Regions from separate parts of the Priestia sp. 53B2 genome, predicted to be linked through region 1. Evidence: a T-box and tRNA genes for the amino acid it is inferred to sense, from the RefSeq annotation. Region 1 holds a T-box; the other holds one or more tRNA genes.
The links. A T-box is a leader RNA that pairs with one kind of tRNA and senses whether it is charged. The one in region 1 lies ahead of thrS (threonine--tRNA ligase), so its partner is inferred to be a tRNA-Thr.
Positions count from the first base shown of each region.

Region 2: it encodes a tRNA-Thr, which carries the amino acid that the T-box ahead of thrS (threonine--tRNA ligase) is inferred to sense. The anticodon was not compared.

Region 1 covers NZ_JBLZXA010000008.1:965,180-974,547, reverse strand. The annotation lists gene ytaF (sporulation membrane protein YtaF) at 1-88, shown strand, start outside; gene coaE (dephospho-CoA kinase) at 112-708, shown strand; gene ACN6NE_RS08390 (glyceraldehyde-3-phosphate dehydrogenase) at 927-1,958, shown strand; gene speD (adenosylmethionine decarboxylase) at 2,381-2,761, shown strand; gene ACN6NE_RS08380 (cytosolic protein) at 2,855-3,241, shown strand; gene nrdR (transcriptional regulator NrdR) at 3,485-3,946, shown strand; gene ACN6NE_RS08370 (replication initiation and membrane attachment family protein) at 4,019-5,446, shown strand; gene dnaI (primosomal protein DnaI) at 5,479-6,411, shown strand; gene ytxC (sporulation protein YtxC) at 6,508-7,368, shown strand; T-box leader at 7,429-7,677, shown strand; gene thrS (threonine--tRNA ligase) at 7,722-9,368, shown strand, end outside.
Region 2 covers NZ_JBLZXA010000008.1:159,236-168,603, reverse strand. The annotation lists gene ACN6NE_RS04240 (sulfite exporter TauE/SafE family protein) at 1-220, opposite strand, end outside; gene ACN6NE_RS04235 (ATP-binding protein) at 492-1,766, shown strand; gene ACN6NE_RS04230 (TetR/AcrR family transcriptional regulator) at 2,055-2,957, opposite strand; gene ACN6NE_RS04225 (DHA2 family efflux MFS transporter permease subunit) at 3,222-4,745, shown strand; gene ACN6NE_RS04220 (Rieske 2Fe-2S domain-containing protein) at 4,780-5,832, opposite strand; tRNA gene ACN6NE_RS04215 (tRNA-Thr) at 6,044-6,116, shown strand; gene ACN6NE_RS04210 (ABC transporter ATP-binding protein) at 6,382-7,332, shown strand; gene ACN6NE_RS04205 (ABC transporter permease/substrate-binding protein) at 7,332-8,855, shown strand; gene ACN6NE_RS04200 (YwaF family protein) at 9,152-9,368, shown strand, end outside.

The DNA.
Region 1 (9,368 bases):
CAAGGTTTTTTCACGTTTATCATGGATGAAAATGTTCTCGTTTGTACCAGGAGTTCTGCTTATTATTTTAGGTATTTTTAGATTTTAAATAAAGAGATAAAGGAGAGACCAATGTCAATTGTAATTGGATTAACGGGCGGAATTGCAAGCGGAAAAAGCACGGTAACCGGAATGCTACGAGATATCAATATTCCAGTAATTGATGCTGATCACATTGCAAAAGAAGTCGTAGAACCAGGAAAAGAAGCATACAAACAAATTGTCGAGACGTTCGGCCGTTCTATTCTTCACGAGAACGCGGAGATCAATCGAGCGGCTTTAGGGGAAATAGTGTTTTATCAAGAGGAAGAACGTAAAAAGTTGAATGCAATTGTACATCCTGCTGTAAGAAAAGAAATGCTTTCTCAAAAGGAAAGCTATATAGAGGAAGGTTACGAAGCCGTTGTATTAGATATTCCGCTGCTGTTTGAAAGCGATTTGACACACTTAGTCGATAAAGTAGTGGTTGTATATGTCGATGAGTCTGTGCAGCTAGCAAGGTTAAAGTCGCGTAATAACCTCTCGGCGGAGGATGCCTATGCGCGTATCCATGCACAGCTGCCTTTGATTCAAAAAGTAGCCTTAGCCGATGCGGTGATCAATAACAACGGTCCTGTAGAGGAAACAAAACAACAGCTTTTAAGTATATTAGCCCTATGGCTAGATTAAAGAGTGAATGATTGCATTCACTCTTTTTTTATTTGGAATATTTAAGGGCTTCTAAAAAAGAATGTGTTAAATATCTGTTCTCGCTATATACATATAGTAAAACTTAATTAAAATAATTTATTAAAAAAAATTAATATTATTCACTTTTTAAATATTTATGTTATACTATTCAATATAAAAAGTTAAATAGTATAACACATATAGAGAGGGGTATAGCCATGAAAGCACGTATTGCCATTAATGGTTTTGGGAGAATAGGAAGAATGGTGTTTCGCACAGCGATTATAGAGGAAAATTTAGATATTATTGCAATAAATGCATCTTATCCAGCAGAAACGTTAGCACATTTAATCAAATATGACTCTATACATGGACCATTTAATGGAGATGTCAAATGTGATGATGATGCGCTAATTGTTAACGGTAAAAGAATTCAGCTATTAAATTCACGTGATCCGCTGAATTTGCCTTGGAAAGAGCTTGGGATTGATCTAGTTGTTGAAGCAACGGGAAAATTTAATTCAAGAGAAAAAGCGCAGTTACATATTGAAGCAGGTGCAAAAAAAGTTGTCTTAACGGCACCGGGTAAACAAGAAGATATCACCATTGTGATGGGCGTAAACGAACGAGAGTTTGATGTAAATCAGCATAACATTATTTCCAATGCCTCTTGTACGACAAATTGTCTAGCTCCAGTTGTCAAGGTACTAGACGAAGCGTTCACAATTGAAAACGGTTTAATGACGACCGTTCACGCATATACAAATGATCAAAAGAATATCGATAATCCACATAAAGATTTGCGAAGAGCTCGTGCGTGTGCTCAATCAATTATTCCTACAACAACTGGAGCAGCCAAGGCGCTTTCATTAGTTCTTCCTCATTTAAAAGGAAAACTTCATGGGATGGCGCTTCGTGTGCCAACGCCAAACGTATCGCTTGTCGATTTAGTTGTGGATGTAAGGAAGCCTGTGACGATGGAAGATGTTAATTTAGCGTTTATTAAAGCTGCTGAAGGACCGTTAAAGAATATTTTAAATTTAACAATGGAACCACTCGTATCAATTGACTTTAATACAAATCCTCATTCAGCTATTGTAGATGGACTATCCACGATCGTAATGGAAGATCATAAAATTAAAGTGTTAGCTTGGTACGATAACGAGTGGGGCTACTCTCAGCGCGTAGTGGATTTGGTAAGATATATTGCTGCAGAAATGCGTAATGGATCAAAAATAAGAGTAAGCTAAGAAAGCTATTGATTGCTTTTAAAAAAACAGGGAGCTATCGCCCTGTTTTTTTTGTTTTTATTCAAAAGAATAGGGAAAAGCAATAAGATAAGCATGCAAAGGGGTGTTTATTTTCCTCAATTTTAATAAAAAATTAATAGTCGTTTAGCAGCTTTTATACACTGTCTCACGAGAATACAGGGGTAATTTGTATAGGTCTATCTGCAAGAACAATCTTTAATAAAATCAAAACACGTATTGCAAAATAAATGTAAACAAAGTATACTATGTTTCGTGAACTTCTTGTGTACCTTTCGGTGATGTGGCTACTTAAAGGGTTAGGACCTCTTTGGACTAACTTTCCCCCGTGGTAGTTAACATGCTATATGGCGAAAGAACTTCATGTTTAACGATTAAAAATTGTTAAAGGGGGAAATATCATTATGGAAACAATGGGTCGTCATGTCATCTCAGAATTATGGGGATGCGATTTCGATAAGTTAAATGATATTGATTATATTGAAAAAACGTTTGTTGATGCAGCTTTAAAATCTGGTGCGGAAGTTCGCGAAGTAGCGTTCCATAAATTTGCACCTCAAGGTGTAAGTGGCGTTGTTATTATTTCAGAATCACATTTAACGATTCACAGCTTCCCAGAGCATGGTTATGCAAGTATCGATGTTTATACTTGTGGTCATTTAGATCCTACAATCGCAGCAGATTATATTGCAGATGCTCTAAGTGCACAGACACGTGAAACAATTGAATTACCACGTGGAATGGGTCCTGTTCAGGTAAAACAAACTAAAGCGAATGCACTTTAATAGTGTCGATTGATTACGTAAGTTAAGAGGTGTATTACACACCTCTTTTTAGTATATAAATTTTTAATACGCAAAAACAAAGGGGATAACAACATGGGGGTAGTACAAGCAGTTAAATCTTTATTTTCTAATCATGTAGAAACAAGCGATCACCATTCAGATCCGACTCTAAAAACGCATTATTACAAAACAACGGCCGGGAATGCATTTAAGCAAGTTCATGAAATGTTGAAGCACATGCAAGGGATAGAGATACTTGCTGCGTATGAAGAGCGAGGAGAAATTAGCTTAAACGTTGTAAAAGGAAGAAAAGCTTTTGTTGTGATTACCATTATTAACGTACGTCCTCTTGAAACTGCTATCGATTTTTCTGCTACAACAGAATCAAAAGTGGTACCGTTTGATTTTGGTTTTAGTAAAGAACTTGTACGTACGCTTTATAAGACCTTTGATCAAAAACTTATTCCTCTTTCTTCGTAAGTTCCTTATCATTTTTGAATTTCAGGAAATAAAATGGGGAAATTCCTTTTCCTTTACTTGTATTCAAGCCTTGTTTTCTATAAGATGGAATAAAGTAAATCCTTTAATACAACATCGTGTTTGTTAAAGGAAATGATGATAAAAATCATAATAAATGGCGAATAGCCTGCTAACATAGATGGAAATTAACTTATATAAGAGAAAATAAAAAGAAAAACAAGGTTTATTATTGGAGCTGAGAATATGAAGTGCCCATCCTGTCATTACAATGGAACGAGAGTGCTGGACTCGCGCCCTGTAGAAGAAGGCCGCTCTATTCGTAGAAGACGTGAATGCGAAGAGTGTCACTATCGTTTTACAACTTTTGAGAAAGTAGAAGAACTTCCGTTAATTGTTGTAAAAAAAGATGGAGCGAGAGAAGAGTTCAGCAAAGACAAAATCCTTCGAGGGTTAATTAAGGCGTGTGAAAAACGCCAAGTAAGCTTAAAACAATTAGAAGATACCGTACACGATATTGAAACAGAGCTGCGCAGTCAGGGTACATCAGAGGTGCAGTCAGATGTGGTAGGAGAAATGGTGATGGAGCGATTAGCTGCTATCGATGAAGTCTCTTATGTTCGATTTGCTTCTGTATACCGACAATTTAAAGACATCAATGTATTTATTGATGAATTAAAAGATTTAATTAAGAAGGAACGACTGTAAAAGAGCTATTGAAGTATTCTTTAGGCTCTTTTTTTGTCATTTCTATTACTTTAAAAGTAGGTAGGGAACGACATGAAAGAACAACATTGGAAAGAAATGATACCGGTCGATCGTTATGTTGTTCGTTCGAACGGCATACTGCAGGAATACGACCGAAAGATTTTAACCATGCTCTATCAGCCGTTGGTGGGTACAACGTGCTTTGGTCTGTATATGACGCTATGGAGCGAGCTGGAACAAGATCGTTTATGGGGGAAAGAGTCTACGCATCATCATCTAATGTCAATGATGCAAATTAATTTGAAAGCTATTTACCATGAGCGGTTAAAATTAGAAGGCATTGGTTTGTTAAAAACATATATTAAGGAAGCAGATGATGTTCGTGTGTTCATTTATGAGCTCGTTCCTCCTCTTACGCCCCATCAGTTTTTTAACGATGGCGTGTTAAATGTATATTTATATAACCGACTTGGAAAATCCATCTTTCAAAAAGTAAAAAATTATTTTTCGGATTCACTCGTCGATGACCAATCGTTCAAGGATGTGACGCATTCATTTAACGATGTATTTAAATCAGTTAAAGCAACAGAGCTGGCTCCAAGTTTTCAGTCTGAAAGCAAGGATGTATTTTCTCCTGATGCTCAAACCGACTTTGTGGATTCCTCCAAACGTGCTTCTATTGAGATGAGCCCGGATTCCTTTGATTTTGATTTATTTTTAGCAGGTCTAACAGATTCAATGATTTCGAAAAGGTCCATTACATCTAAAGTAAAACAAGCGATTGAAAAGCTAGCCTTTTTATACGGTATCGATCCTCTTCAAATGAAAAATGTGGTGCTCGATTCGTTAAATGAGAACGATCAAGTTGATATTGAATTGCTTAGAAAAGCAGCACAGTCCTTTTACCAATTTGAAAATGGAGAAGCACTTCCAAATCTAAGCGAACAAATTCAGCCGCCTATGCTTCGTACCATGCAGGAAAAGAACCCCCAGACAAAAGAAGAGCAGCTCATTCAACAGCTTGAAGTGACGTCTCCTCGACAGCTTTTGATCGAGTTTTCCGGGGGAGCAGAGCCTTCAAAAGCAGATTTGCAAATGATTGAAGAAGTGATGTTTAACCAAAAGCTTTCACCAGGGGTAGTAAATGTTCTAATTTACTATGTTATGCTAAGATCCGATATGAAATTATCTAAGAGCTATGTAGAGAAAATTGCTGGACACTGGGCGCGCAAAAAGGTACAAACTGTTCAAGATGCCATGAATTTAGCTAAAAATGAACAGAAAGAATATCAGAACTGGACCGAAGCAAAGCAAAATAAAAAAACGGCTGGACGAAAGATTGTGCGTAAAGAAATGGTTCCAGAGTGGCTGAGCGATGAAGAAAAAGAAGAGAAAAAGCAGCCTTCAAAAGAAGTGGACGGATTTGAAGAAGAAAAACGAAAGCTACAAGAAGAGCTCAAGCAGTTAGATCAAGAGCTAAAACAAAAGCATAAAGAATAAAAAGCAGGTATGATAGAGATGAGGTGAAAAAGATGAAGCCTATCAATGATTCACTAAATCAGTTAGTGAACAAAAAAGATTTTAAAGCACGCTTAGAAGCATTAAGAAACAGTATCCTGTCTAATCCCGAAGTTAAAACATTTTTGCAAGAGCATCGCCATGAGTTAGATGAGCAAATGGTCGACCGAGGTCTGATGAAGATGCATGAATTTATCGACCAAAGCAAATGCTGTGATAAGTGTCCTTCTCTGCAAAGCTGCGTCAACATGGTGAAAGGATACCACCCTCAGCTGGTTGTAAAAGGCCGTAATATTGATTTACAGTATGAACGCTGTCCTAGAAAAGTACAAGAAGATGAGCGGAAAGAACAAGAATCTTTTATTCAGTGTATGTACGTCCCGAAAGAAATTTTACAGGCAACAATGTCTGATATTGAAATTGAGCAGGGAAGATTTGAAGCCATTAAACTAGTAAGAGATTTTGTGCGAGAATATGAGCCAAATAAGAAAATGAAAGCTTTATATTTACACGGTTCGTTTGGTGTGGGGAAAACGTATTTTCTTGGAGCAATTGCCAATGCGTTAGCCGAAAAGAAAGTGAAATCTACCATTCTGTATGTCCCTGAGTTTTTGCGTGAGTTAAAAGGTTCGTTTCAAGATCAAAGCTTCAATGAGAAAATAGAGTATGTCAAAAAAGTACCGGTTCTTATGCTTGATGATCTCGGAGCAGAATCCGTAACGAGCTGGATGCGAGACGATGTGCTCGGAACCATTTTACAATTCCGTATGCTCGAAAATTTGCCGACATTTTTCAGCTCGAATTTAAATTTTAAAGAGCTTCAACATCATTTGACTTATACCCAAAGAGGCGAACAGGAAGAGCTCAAAGCCGCTCGTGTCATGGAACGAATTAAGTCTCTAGCAATTCCTGTTGAAATGAATGGAGAGAATAAACGAAATAGATGAGCAGGTCGTTTTACATTTCTTGTAACGACTTGCTCATTTTTTTGCATGTTGCCCCATATACATTAATAAAGCGTGTCCAAAGGGGGGCTATGAGGAATGAAAATATTCTTTAAATATGTAGAAGACGCAGTCGTTGTATATGAGTCTTTATGCGCGAAGCGAAGCGCTTTATCATATGGTTCACAGTGCTTGAAGCTGGTGAATAATCAGCTTTTAGTCATTGATGAGACATACAATAGAGAGGCCATTTTACAAGACATGGTGATACCGGTATTAACCCACGTGATTTTAAAAAAGAAAGAAAAAAAGATGATGGTAAACATATTAAAAGAACAATTTTTCTATTCAGAAGAGGAAGAGCAAGATTTGCTGCTTCAAATTATGGGGGGGATTATGGAAGGAGAGAGAGGCGAAATTCCGCAAAAAACATTTTCTTTTCCAAGAGAATTACTTATCCGCCAGGCTCTTCAAGACTTCTTCATTCATAATGTAACATTCACCTTTGAGTCTTTTCTCCAATTCCGTTTAAAAGAATATCAAGAGCGGCTGCGCTATTATGCCGAGCTGGCGATTGATGAATATAAGCTTGAACAAGACTATCAAATTCTTATTCATCAGCTGCGTCAAGCAGCTAATGAAAGACAGTCATCTACAGGCGATGTGTATGTAATGCACTTGAATAAAAACAAGTTTGTGTTGTACGACCACAATAGTAGATATGTTCCTGAACGTGAATGTGCAGCTCTAGCAGAGGCCTTTTTATCTGAACAAGAATCATTATACATAGACTCAACTATTATCGCGCCTTTGCTAAGTTTATCTCCAGCTGCTATTCATCTGTATAGCGACCAGCATGATCATGATTTTGTTTATACCATTCAAAATATCTTCCAAGAAAAAGTTATGTTATATGAAAAAAATGAATTTCCGTTTGATCAAAAGCAAAATATAACGTGAAAGGTTGATTTCTATTTTGAAAATGAATATAATAAATGCATATTGAAAAACAGCTATATGTTACAAGTTATGATGAGGACATGAGTGTATATTTACGGTTTATAGAGAGGGAGATCTAGGCTGAAAATCTCCTAACACGGAATATATTCTTACCACCTCTAAACTTCAGTAGTAAACGAGCAGAGCCTCTAGTAATTACTGACGGAATTTCCGTTATAAAACCTCGAGCCGCTTCGGGTTCTTTGGGTTATCCAAGATACGAAGAGGAAACAAGGGTGGTACCGCGTGTATACACAACTCGTCCCTTTTGATAAGGGACGAGTTTTTTGTTTTTACAAAAAGTTTATTCAGTTATGTTAAAGGAGTGGAAAGTTGTGTCAGAAGTAATCAAAATGACATTTCCTGATGGAGCTGTTAAAGAGTATCCAAAAGGATCATCAACAGAAGATATTGCGGCTTCTATTAGCCCGGGATTAAAGAAGAAAGCATTAGCAGGCAACGTAAACGGCGAGCTGCTGGATTTACGTACGCCAATCGAACAAGATGGCAGTCTTGAAATCATTACGCAAGATGCTCCTGAAGCGCTTGAAATTATGCGTCATAGTACAGCGCATTTAATGGCTCAAGCAATCAAACGTTTATACAAAGATACAAAAGTACAGCTAGGTGTAGGACCGGTTATCGAAAACGGTTTTTACTATGACATCGATATGGAAGAATCAATTACTCCTGAAGATTTAGGTAAAATTGAAAAAGAAATGAAAAAAATCGTTAATTCAAATATTGAAATTGAACGCAAAGAAGTTTCTCGTGAAGAAGCCATTCAACTTTTTAAAGAAGTTGGCGATGAACTGAAGCTTGAATTGATCGATGCGATTCCAGCAGGTGAAAAGGTTACGATTTACCAACAAGGCGAATTCTTTGACCTTTGCCGAGGCGTGCACGTGCCGTCAACAGGCAAAATTAAAGAATTTAAACTATTAAGCGTGGCGGGTGCTTATTGGCGCGGAGACAGCGATAATCAAATGTTGCAGCGTATTTACGGTACAGCATTCTTTACAAAAGCAGATTTAGACGAGCATCTTCGTCTTCTTGAAGAAGCAAAAGAACGTGATCACCGTAAACTTGGTAAAGAGCTAAACTTATTTACAAATTCTCAAAAAGTAGGACAAGGTCTGCCTTTATGGCTTCCAAAAGGTGCGACGATCCGCCGTATTATCGAGCGTTATATCGTAGATAAAGAAGTAAGCCTTGGTTATCAGCACGTTTACACTCCAGTGCTCGGAAGTGTAGAACTTTACAAAACGTCTGGTCACTGGGAGCACTACCAAGATGACATGTTCCCTGCAATGGAAATGGATAACGAAGACCTGGTTCTTCGTCCGATGAACTGTCCTCATCACATGATGGTTTACAAACAAGGTATTCACAGCTATCGTGAGCTTCCAATCCGTATTGCTGAGCTTGGAACGATGCACCGCTACGAAATGTCAGGAGCATTATCAGGACTTCAGCGTGTTCGAGGCATGACGCTAAATGATGCGCATATCTTTGTACGTCCCGACCAAATCAAAGAAGAATTTATTCGTGTAGTTCGCTTAGTTGAAGCGGTTTATAAAGATTTTGGATTTGAAAATTATTCATTCCGTCTATCTTACCGTGACCCTGCAGATACAGAAAAATACTTTGATGATGATGCAATGTGGGAAAAAGCACAAAGCATGTTAAAAGACGCAATGGATGAGCTTGACCTTGATTATTATGAAGCTGAAGGCGAAGCGGCATTCTACGGTCCAAAACTAGACGTTCAAGTTAAAACAGCTCTTGGTAAAGAAGAGACGCTATCTACGGTTCAATTGGATTTCTTACTTCCTGAACGATTTGATTTAACGTATGTAGGAGAAGACGGAAAACAACATCGACCGGTTGTTATTCACCGCGGCGTGGTGTCAACAATGGAACGTTTTGTAGCTTTCTTAATCGAAGAATACAAAGGAGCT
Region 2 (9,368 bases), 810 kb from region 1:
AATATTTTGCTAATTTAAAGTTAATGGTTCGCTGTTTGTAGTGCTGAGCGACTCCGAATAATTTTGTGATAGAATTGTAGACAAGATCTGTTCCTACGGCAATGGAAGGGTTAATGCCGAGTACAATCAGTAAAGGTGTTAATAAAGCGGCACCTCCAACCCCCGTTAAGCCTACAAGGGTTCCAACGAATAATCCCATTAAGGTAATTGATAGTTCCATATTTCGTCCTCCTACTCTCAAAACCAAGTACATTGATCTGATTATAGATCATTGTAACTCATATGTAAATAAAATTCTGAATATTTTCATTGAAGTTGAAAGGGTTTTCTTAGCCTTCACTATTTTAGGGAACGGACGATAAAGTCATAGGAAGTTATAAAAAAGTAAATAGAATACGTTTATTTATCTATGATTACGCTCTAATTTGTGTTACAAATGTAAATGCAATAAAAGAGTTTATTTTTATCTCATTTGAAAGACCGGTGAATGCATGAGTTTTGTCACGAAAGATTTGTTAATTAATTTTTTATTTATTTTATTGGCGCTGTTTTTAGTGCAGATGTTTTATTTAATCAAGTATGCTAAAAAAATTCATTGGTGGAAAGATCGTTATATCGCGGTATTTCCGATTTTAGCCATTACCTTTTGCCTTTTGTTTCCCGTTAACGGAGCTTATGTCCCGGATGACTATCGAATGGATCTACGAAGAATTCCTTATATTTTAGGAACGTTATATGGAGGCTGGCCGTTAGGAAGCTTGCTTTTTGTCTTTATTTTACTGCTGCGCTTGCTAATTGGCGGGTACGATGTAGGGTTTTTATCAACACTAATTGCTCTTCCGATTTTATCCATTCCTTTATCTTTCATAACAAAATACTTTTTACATTTCTCATTAAAAAATAGAATTATCGTGAGCACCTGTCTTAGTGTAGTCGGTTCTTTATTAGCTATGCTTGTATCTATTTTCGTCTTACACGTAACAAGCATTCCTATTAGCGTGTGGGTTCAATTTGCGATTTTAGATGTAGCAGGCATGTTTGTAATTACCATACTGTGGGAAGCGATACGGGCAAATTTATTAGTGCTGCAGCGCCTGATGAAAGCAGAAAAACTAGAAATTGTCAGTCATTTAGCCGCCAGCATCTCTCATGAGGTGCGGAATCCTCTAACGGCAAGCAGAGGGTTTATGCAAATGCTGCAAGAAGATGAAAAAGAACCTGCTAAAAAACGCTACATTTCAATTGCGATTAATGAACTAGACCGCGCAAAAGAAATCATTGATGATTACTTGCTGTTTGCCAATTCTGCACCAGAACGAAATGAAAAAATGAATATTTCAGAAGAGATTCATCACGTCACCCATATTATGACGCCTCTTGCCAATATGAATGGAGTCGCGATTGAATTTACATTTGATGAAGAAGTGAAGTTCTTCGTAATGGGAGAAAGAAGAAAGCTTCAGCAGTGCCTAATCAATTTATTTAAAAATAGTATTGAAGCCATGCAAAATGGAGGCACGTTAACCGTTAAAGCAACAAAAGAAGGCGGAGCTGTTATTGTGGATATTATCGATACAGGCTGCGGTATGACGCAAGAACAAATCAACCGGTTAGGAGAACCGTATTTTACAACAAAAGAAAAAGGTACGGGGCTTGGAACGATGGTATCTTTCAGCATTATTCATTATATGAAGGGGAAAGTGAGTGTGTCTAGCATAAAAGGAAAAGAAACGTGCTTTTCACTTCAATTTCCACTTTGTGAATAAAGAGGCCGGGACAAAAGTTATTTAGTTGAAGGAAGATCCGAATGCGATTGATTCTCGACGGAGAATCAATCGCATTCGGATTTTTTCATTGGCAGAGTAAATGTAGGTTTCATCTATTTAGTCGCTTCTAGCGGTTGATTGGAGGGCAAGGCGAAGGCTCAGCTGTTCCGCCCCGCGGAAAGTGAAGCCTTGCATGGAAATCAACAGCGGTGGAACAAGCGGTTCAGCTCATGTATCCCATTTGTTCGTTTTTAGATTGTATTGATTTCGTTATGGTTTAATTTGTTTTTAATGAAGTTCACTCACATACTGATCGATCATCGTCTGTAAATCCTCTAGCGCTGTCTTACTTTTGTTGACAGACAGCTGCTGTAACGAATGAAGAGCACTATCAACAACAAACTTGCGGGGATTTGATTGTTTAAACAGCTCTTCTTCAATAAAACTAATAAGCTCTGTGCATTTTTGACGTTCGAATTCATCAGTAAATTGTTTGTGAACCTGTTTTTTTAAATCGATAAGTGCTGCAGAAATGTCCTGTTCTATTTGATTTTTAGTATTCGGGCAAGATGGAAGCCATTCTTTAATCGTTTGCGGATCGAGCAAAATGTCTCCTGAATTTGCTACTTCGTCTACAAGAGAAAGCAGGCGCTTGACACTGTAGCTTATGATCTCATGCGGGTCAGTATTTGTGCCATTAACCATAAAATTATAGTGAAAGTTGCGATGAAGCATGCCAAGAAACATAATTGCACAATCTAGCAGGTACGGTTTCTTTTCTTGTCCAAATAAATCAATAAACCGCTTGTAAACCCAGTTTACTTCAATAAACTGGGTTTTTTTTATGTATGCTTTTAAATCAGGATCATTGGAAACAAATACTTCTTCAAGTAATGTGAAAAATTTATGTTTATGATGGTTTTTCATCTGTGCATCAATCTGTTTAACAAATACATTTACATCGGTCAGGCTTTTACCAACCAGCAGCTGATTTCGCTCTTGTTCAATTGTTGTATGAAGCCAGGTAAAAACAGCGATTAATAATTCATTTTTTGAAGAAAAATAGTTGTAGAATGTTCCTTTTGAAATGCCGCTATAATCAATGATGTCTTGAATAGATGTAGCTTGAAATCCTTTTTCAACGAAGAGATGGTGTGCATTTTTTACAACTTGCTGTTTTCGGTTATTCATTATTATCACCTAAATATAAAATTAGACTCATGGTCCAACTTTATGATACATGATTTAAAGCGTTTACACAAATGTTCTTTTCAAAAAATGGACGATATCACGACAATATATTGATATAAAAGGATTGTAGGACTAAAAAAGTCGATAAAATAAAGGACATGAACGCAAGATTTTTCGCTTGCATAAATTGAACTCACAGTATAATATACTCTATGTAGAACATGTGTCTAAAAAAATGAACTTAAAGTATAAGGAGGTACAATAATGAGTCAATCGATAAATCAAATGGAAAAGCCGCCTTATGGCATAATTGCTATTTTGTTAATTGGCGCTTTTATCTCATTGTTGAATGAAACGTTATTAAACGTGGCGCTGCCGTCTATTATGAAAGACTTAGATGTGACAACGTCAACTGTCCAGTGGCTTTCTACTGGTTATATGTTAGTGAATGGTATTATGATTCCAACTACTGCTTTTTTAATTCAGCGCTATTCCGTCAGAGGATTGTTTTTAACGGCGATGTGTTTATTTACAGCAGGAACGATACTTGCCGGTGCTTCGCCCGTATTTTCGGTCTTGTTAACCGCTCGTATTATTCAAGCATCAGGCGCAGCCATTATGATGCCGCTTTTAATGAACGTATTGCTCACAAGTTTTCCATTAGAAAAACGCGGAGCTGCGATGGGGATTTTCGGCTTAGTTATGATTTTTGCTCCGGCAATTGGTCCTACCTTATCAGGGTGGCTAATTGAACACTATGAGTGGAGAATGCTGTTCCACCTTGTTACGCCAATCGCTGCAATTGTATTAATAGGCGCTTTCTTCCTATTAAAAGACAAAAAAGAAAAAGTGGAAATCAATTTGGATTTTTTATCTCTTTTGTTATCTACAATTGGATTTGGAGGACTTCTATACGGATTTAGCTCAGCAGGGGATAAAGGCTGGGATTCTGTGGAAGTATACGGCACCATTATCGTAGGAGCTGTGGCTCTGATTTTATTTATTACGCGTCAGTTCAAGCTTAAAACCCCTATGCTTGAATTCCGCATTTTTAAATATCCAATGTTTGCTTTATCATCAACGATTTCAATGGTGATCACAATGGCATTATTCTCAGCCATGCTGCTAATGCCAATTTATGTTCAAACGGTACGAGGCATTTCTCCGCTTCATTCAGGATTACTAATGCTTCCGGGTGCGCTGCTAATGGGTGTGATGTCACCGATTACCGGAAAATTATTTGATAAATTCGGAGCGCGTGCACTGGCTGTAACGGGTCTAACTATTACAGCCGTTACGACGTATTTCTTCAGTAACTTAGAGCTTGATACGACGTATACAACGCTCATTACGCTTTACACGCTTCGCATGTTCGGAATGTCTATGGTGATGATGCCGGTTATGACAAACGGATTAAATCAGCTGCCGCAGCGCTTTAATCCGCATGGCACTGCGATGAATAACACGCTTCAACAAGTATCGGGAGCTATTGGTTCGGCTCTTTTAGTAACGGTGATGTCAAACCGTACAGCTACACATGCAAAAGAGCTCGCTCAAGATGCAATGAGCGGAGCAGGAGCAGCTAATGCAACCGCGGCCGGGGCAGCTCAAATGAAAGAACAGATTGGGATGCAGGCAATGGTACAAGGGATTAACGATGCGTTTGCCATCTCAGTAGTACTAGTGGTGGTTGCCTTAATTCTTTCATTGTTTATGAAACGCGCAACGCCGGCAAGTGAAGATGAAGTGATAAAGGAAAAAGCAGGACGCGAGCAGTTTGCTAAATAAAAAAGAAATCCCCGCTGAGACAGCGGGGATTTTTTCAGCTTGTATATCTAAAGCTTAAGCCCATTTTCTTTAATAATTTCCGATAGCCGATGGACGTTTGATCAGCCATAATATGCGCTTCCATCTGCAGGTCTAAAGGCAAGTCTTCAGGCTTTTGGTTTTCAACCATTTCACGGTCTTCGTCAAAGACGCGAAGGTTAAAGTCATACACACCTTCAACGGGAGAATCTTTCTCAAAGTTTCGAGCGATTGGCGCGAATAAACGTGTTTCGCGGGCTGAAATAGGAGAGACTGCATTCATAATCCACAGCTCTGCGCCTTCTGGGAAGTATACTTTTAGCGTAGCTGTAAACGGCGGATAAACATCAAAGACGCGAAGCCATTTAAAATCAGGTGGATTTAAATGCTGCTGTTCTTTGGAATAATTGCTCACCGTGCTCGTATATTCTACATGAAGCCCATAATCTGTGTCGCTTACTTTATATTTAGGCACAAAGGCATTGTTTCGATCGCCAAACGTATCTGTGTGAACCCAAGCAAAATGAGCTACGTCTAAAAACCCTTCCATTTGGCGACCAGCTGATCCCATAATATCAAAGCTCGGACAAACAATTTGCTGAAAGTCAGGGTCCTCCCAAGCATCGAAGTACGGCAAATTATCTTGTTCACCGGTCAGGGAAGTCCAAACTAATCCAAATCGTTCAATAACTGGATAGACGGCCATACACAGGCGGGGGGAAATATTGGCGTCGGGATGAGCTGGAATCGACGTGCATGCACCGTCCGTTGCATAGCGGAAGCCGTGGTAAGGACAGATAATTTCATCATCTTCGACCCAGCCCATGCTAAGCGGTGTGCCTCGGTGAACGCATAAATCACGAGCCGCTACAACTTTGTGTGTGGTACGGTATAGAACTAGATTTACATCTAGTAATTTTACGGACATTGGTTTTTCTGTTACATCACTGCACCGTGCGACGGGGTACCAATACTTGGCGAGCGTCGTCCAATCTTCTAGGCTAAACGTACAGTCTCTTGGGTAGGGAGTTGCCGTTTTTGATTTGGTCATGGTTGGTTGTTGTTCCATCTATTTTCTTCCTTTCTTTTGTAAGCTCTTTTACTAAGGGTAATATAAAAAAAGAAAATTCACACAATTTGTGTGAGGAATTCTAACACAAAATATGGAACTTTGTAGAAAGTGCGAATTTCAGAAGACGCAAATTAGAGAATATACCAATAAAAAAATTTTTAAAAAGCGCTTCCTAAATCAATTTAAACGTGATATAATTTTCCAAGACGCTGGTGTAGCTCAGTAGGTAGAGCACTTGCATGGTAAGCAAGAGGTCGCAGGTTCGATCCCTGTCGCTAGCATACGAAAAAAACCTTCTTTCTTGTTGAAAGAAGGTTTTTTATTTGTGTTGGCTTTAAAATTATTCTCCGAATTATTCTTCCCCGCCTTGTGAAAAATTTAACAGTTTGATAGCCTTATTAGGAAGGTGTGAGAAAACATGTGTATCTTTTCAACTATGTCTTATGAATCATATTTAGAAATATTCTTAAAAGAATGTTTATTGCCTCTAAGTATTGGGTACACGGAACTAGGGGTTAAATTTCAACAGGGAGTGTGAACGATAATTTGATTACGTTTAAGAATGTGTCAAAGCAATATCCAGACGGTACGACCGCCGTGAAAAATATTAATCTAGAAATTAAAGAAGGAGAGTTTTTTGTTTTAATTGGTCCGAGTGGGTGTGGTAAAACAACCACCTTAAAAATGATTAACCGTCTTCATGATATTACCGAAGGAGAACTATACATAAAAGATAAGCTCGTATCGGACCACAACATACATGAGCTACGCTGGAACATCGGTTATGTCCTGCAGCAGATTGCGCTTTTCCCCCATATGACCATTGCTGAAAATATAGCCATTGTACCCGAGATGAAACATTGGAAGAAAAACAAAATCAAAACGCGCATTGATGAGCTGCTTACCTTGGTGGGACTAGACCCAAAGCAGTATCGAAACCGAAAGCCGTCTGAGCTCTCAGGTGGCCAGCAGCAACGTGTAGGTGTAGCACGTGCCCTCGCAGCCGATCCCCCCGTTATTTTAATGGACGAACCCTTTAGTGCCCTCGATCCGTTAAGCCGCGAACAGCTTCAGCAAGATGTTATTAGCTTAAAAGAAAAAATCAAAAAAACATTTGTATTTGTTACGCACGATATGAGCGAAGCGATGACGCTTGGAGATCGTATCTGCCTAATGAAAGATGGGGAAATTGTTCAAGTTGGAACCCCGGAGGAATTCATTCAAAGGCCTAAAAATGAATTTGTAAAAATATTTATTGGAAATCAAGGAAATGCTTTATTTGAGACATTGGATATGTTTGTCAAAGAAAGCGAACAGCCAGACGTAGAGCCTACTGAAGAGCTAGCTTCAACCGCCACTGTTCAGCAGGCAATGGACGCCCTTTACGACCACGAAGCAATAGCCGTGAAAAAAGGGAGCAAACGCATTGGCGTTGTAACGCGCAAAACTCTATTAGCGTTTCTTTCTGATAAAACGAAAGAAGGGGGAACGCTGTAATGAATGCACTAAGCACATTATTAGATCAACGAGGAGATGCACTGTTTCAAGCTCTTCTTGAACACATTCAAATTTCAGTACTGGCTCTTGTTATCGCCGTATTAATTTCAGTGCCGCTCGGACTGTACTTAACGAGACATGACCGCATTGCTGAACCGATCATTGGCGTAACAGCCGTACTGCAAACCATTCCTTCACTCGCTTTATTAGGATTACTAATTCCTCTTGTCGGAATTGGAACCTTTCCCGCGGTTATTGCACTGTTTTTATATTCGCTTCTTCCTATTGTACGAAATACATATACCGGAATTAAAGAAGTGGACCCGTCTTTAATTGAAGCATCCAAAGCCATGGGGATGAACTCGTGGAGACGATTAATCAAAGTAGAACTTCCTCTAGCACTTCCTGTCATTATGGCCGGAATTCGTACAGCAATGGTACTCATTATTGGTACAGCGACAATTGTGGCTCTTATCGGAGCGGGCGGACTCGGAAGCTTAATTTTGCTTGGTATTGATCGAAGTGATAATAGTTTAATTTTATTAGGAGCCATTCCAGCAGCATTATTAGCGCTTATTTTTGATGGAATTCTGCGAACGATTGAACACTCAGCTAAAAAAGGGTCCAAAAAACGCTCGTTTATTATGATCATCGTATTAATACTCATTCTTGTTTCTCCGTTTGCAGCGATGAGCGCAACAAAATCAGACCTTGTTATCGGAGGGAAAATTGGCGCAGAACAAGATATTTTAATTGATATGTACAAAGAATTAATTGAAGATCAAACCGATATGAAAGTAAATCTTCGTTCGTCGCTTGGGAAAACGGTATTTGTATTTGAGGCTCTGCGTAACAAGGAAATTGATTTATACCCTGAATATACGGGCACAGCCATTGTGACGCATCTAAAGGAACAGCCGGACAGCAAAGATGAAACAAAGGTGTACAAGCAGGCAAAAGAAGGATTTCAAAAGAAATTCGGCCTTGTTTATTTAGATCCAATGAAGTTTAATAATACGTACACATTGACCGTAACAAAGAAATTTGCCAAAGAAAATAATCTAACGACCATTTCAGATTTGGCAAATGCAACAGATAAAGTAAAAGCAGGATTTACGCTTGAGTTTAAAGATCGTGAAGACGGCTATGTAGGCATTCAAAAAGAATACGGTCTTACCTTCCCGAATATTAAAACGATGGAGCCGAAGCTTCGCTATCGTGCTGTAGAAAAAGGCGATATTAATATGCTTGATGCTTACGCAACGGATCCTGAAATCAAACAGTTTGGTTTGAAAGTCTTAAAAGACGATCAGCAGTTCTTCCCTCCGTATCAAGGAGCGCCTGTGCTTCGTGAAGATACGCTAAAAGAACACCCTGAACTGAAAAAAATCTTAAATCAATTGGGCGGTAAAATTAGTGACGGAGAAATGCGTGAAATGAACTATCAAGTAAATGCAAAAGGCAAAACGGCTGAAGAAGTCGCTCATCAATTCTTAGTGAAAAAAGAATTAATTAAAGAGTAAAAACGAAGAAAAAAGCTAGGACAAAAGTATGTTAGTTGAAAGAAGATCCGAACGATGAATCGTTCGGATCTTTTCATTTTAGTTGCTTCTAGCAGTTGATTGGAGGGCAAGGCGAAGACTCCTGGTGTAACAAACGATCCATACCCGGTCATTTATGCCATTTGTTCGTCTTCAGATTGGCGTAATTTCTTTATGTCTCAATCTCTTTTACTGTGAGATAAGCGTTAATGAAAGTAGAGTCTTATGAACAAGCTAAAGGTACCGAATTTGTTTTCTGATATAAGGGAGGCGCCGGTGTGAATAGATTTTTTACGTGTGATCCTGTACAACATTCCTTTCAGTTTTTTTCAGCGCACCATCTTGTAACTTTAGCCATTATGGTGATCATAGGAGCATTTATTTTCTTGTGTCGAAAGCAGCTGCGAAAAAAGAGGTTTGTGTTCGTTTTGCTTTCGCTCGTTCTAATTGCTTCAGAAACGGCCTACCAGGCTTGGGAAATCGGATGTCATCAGT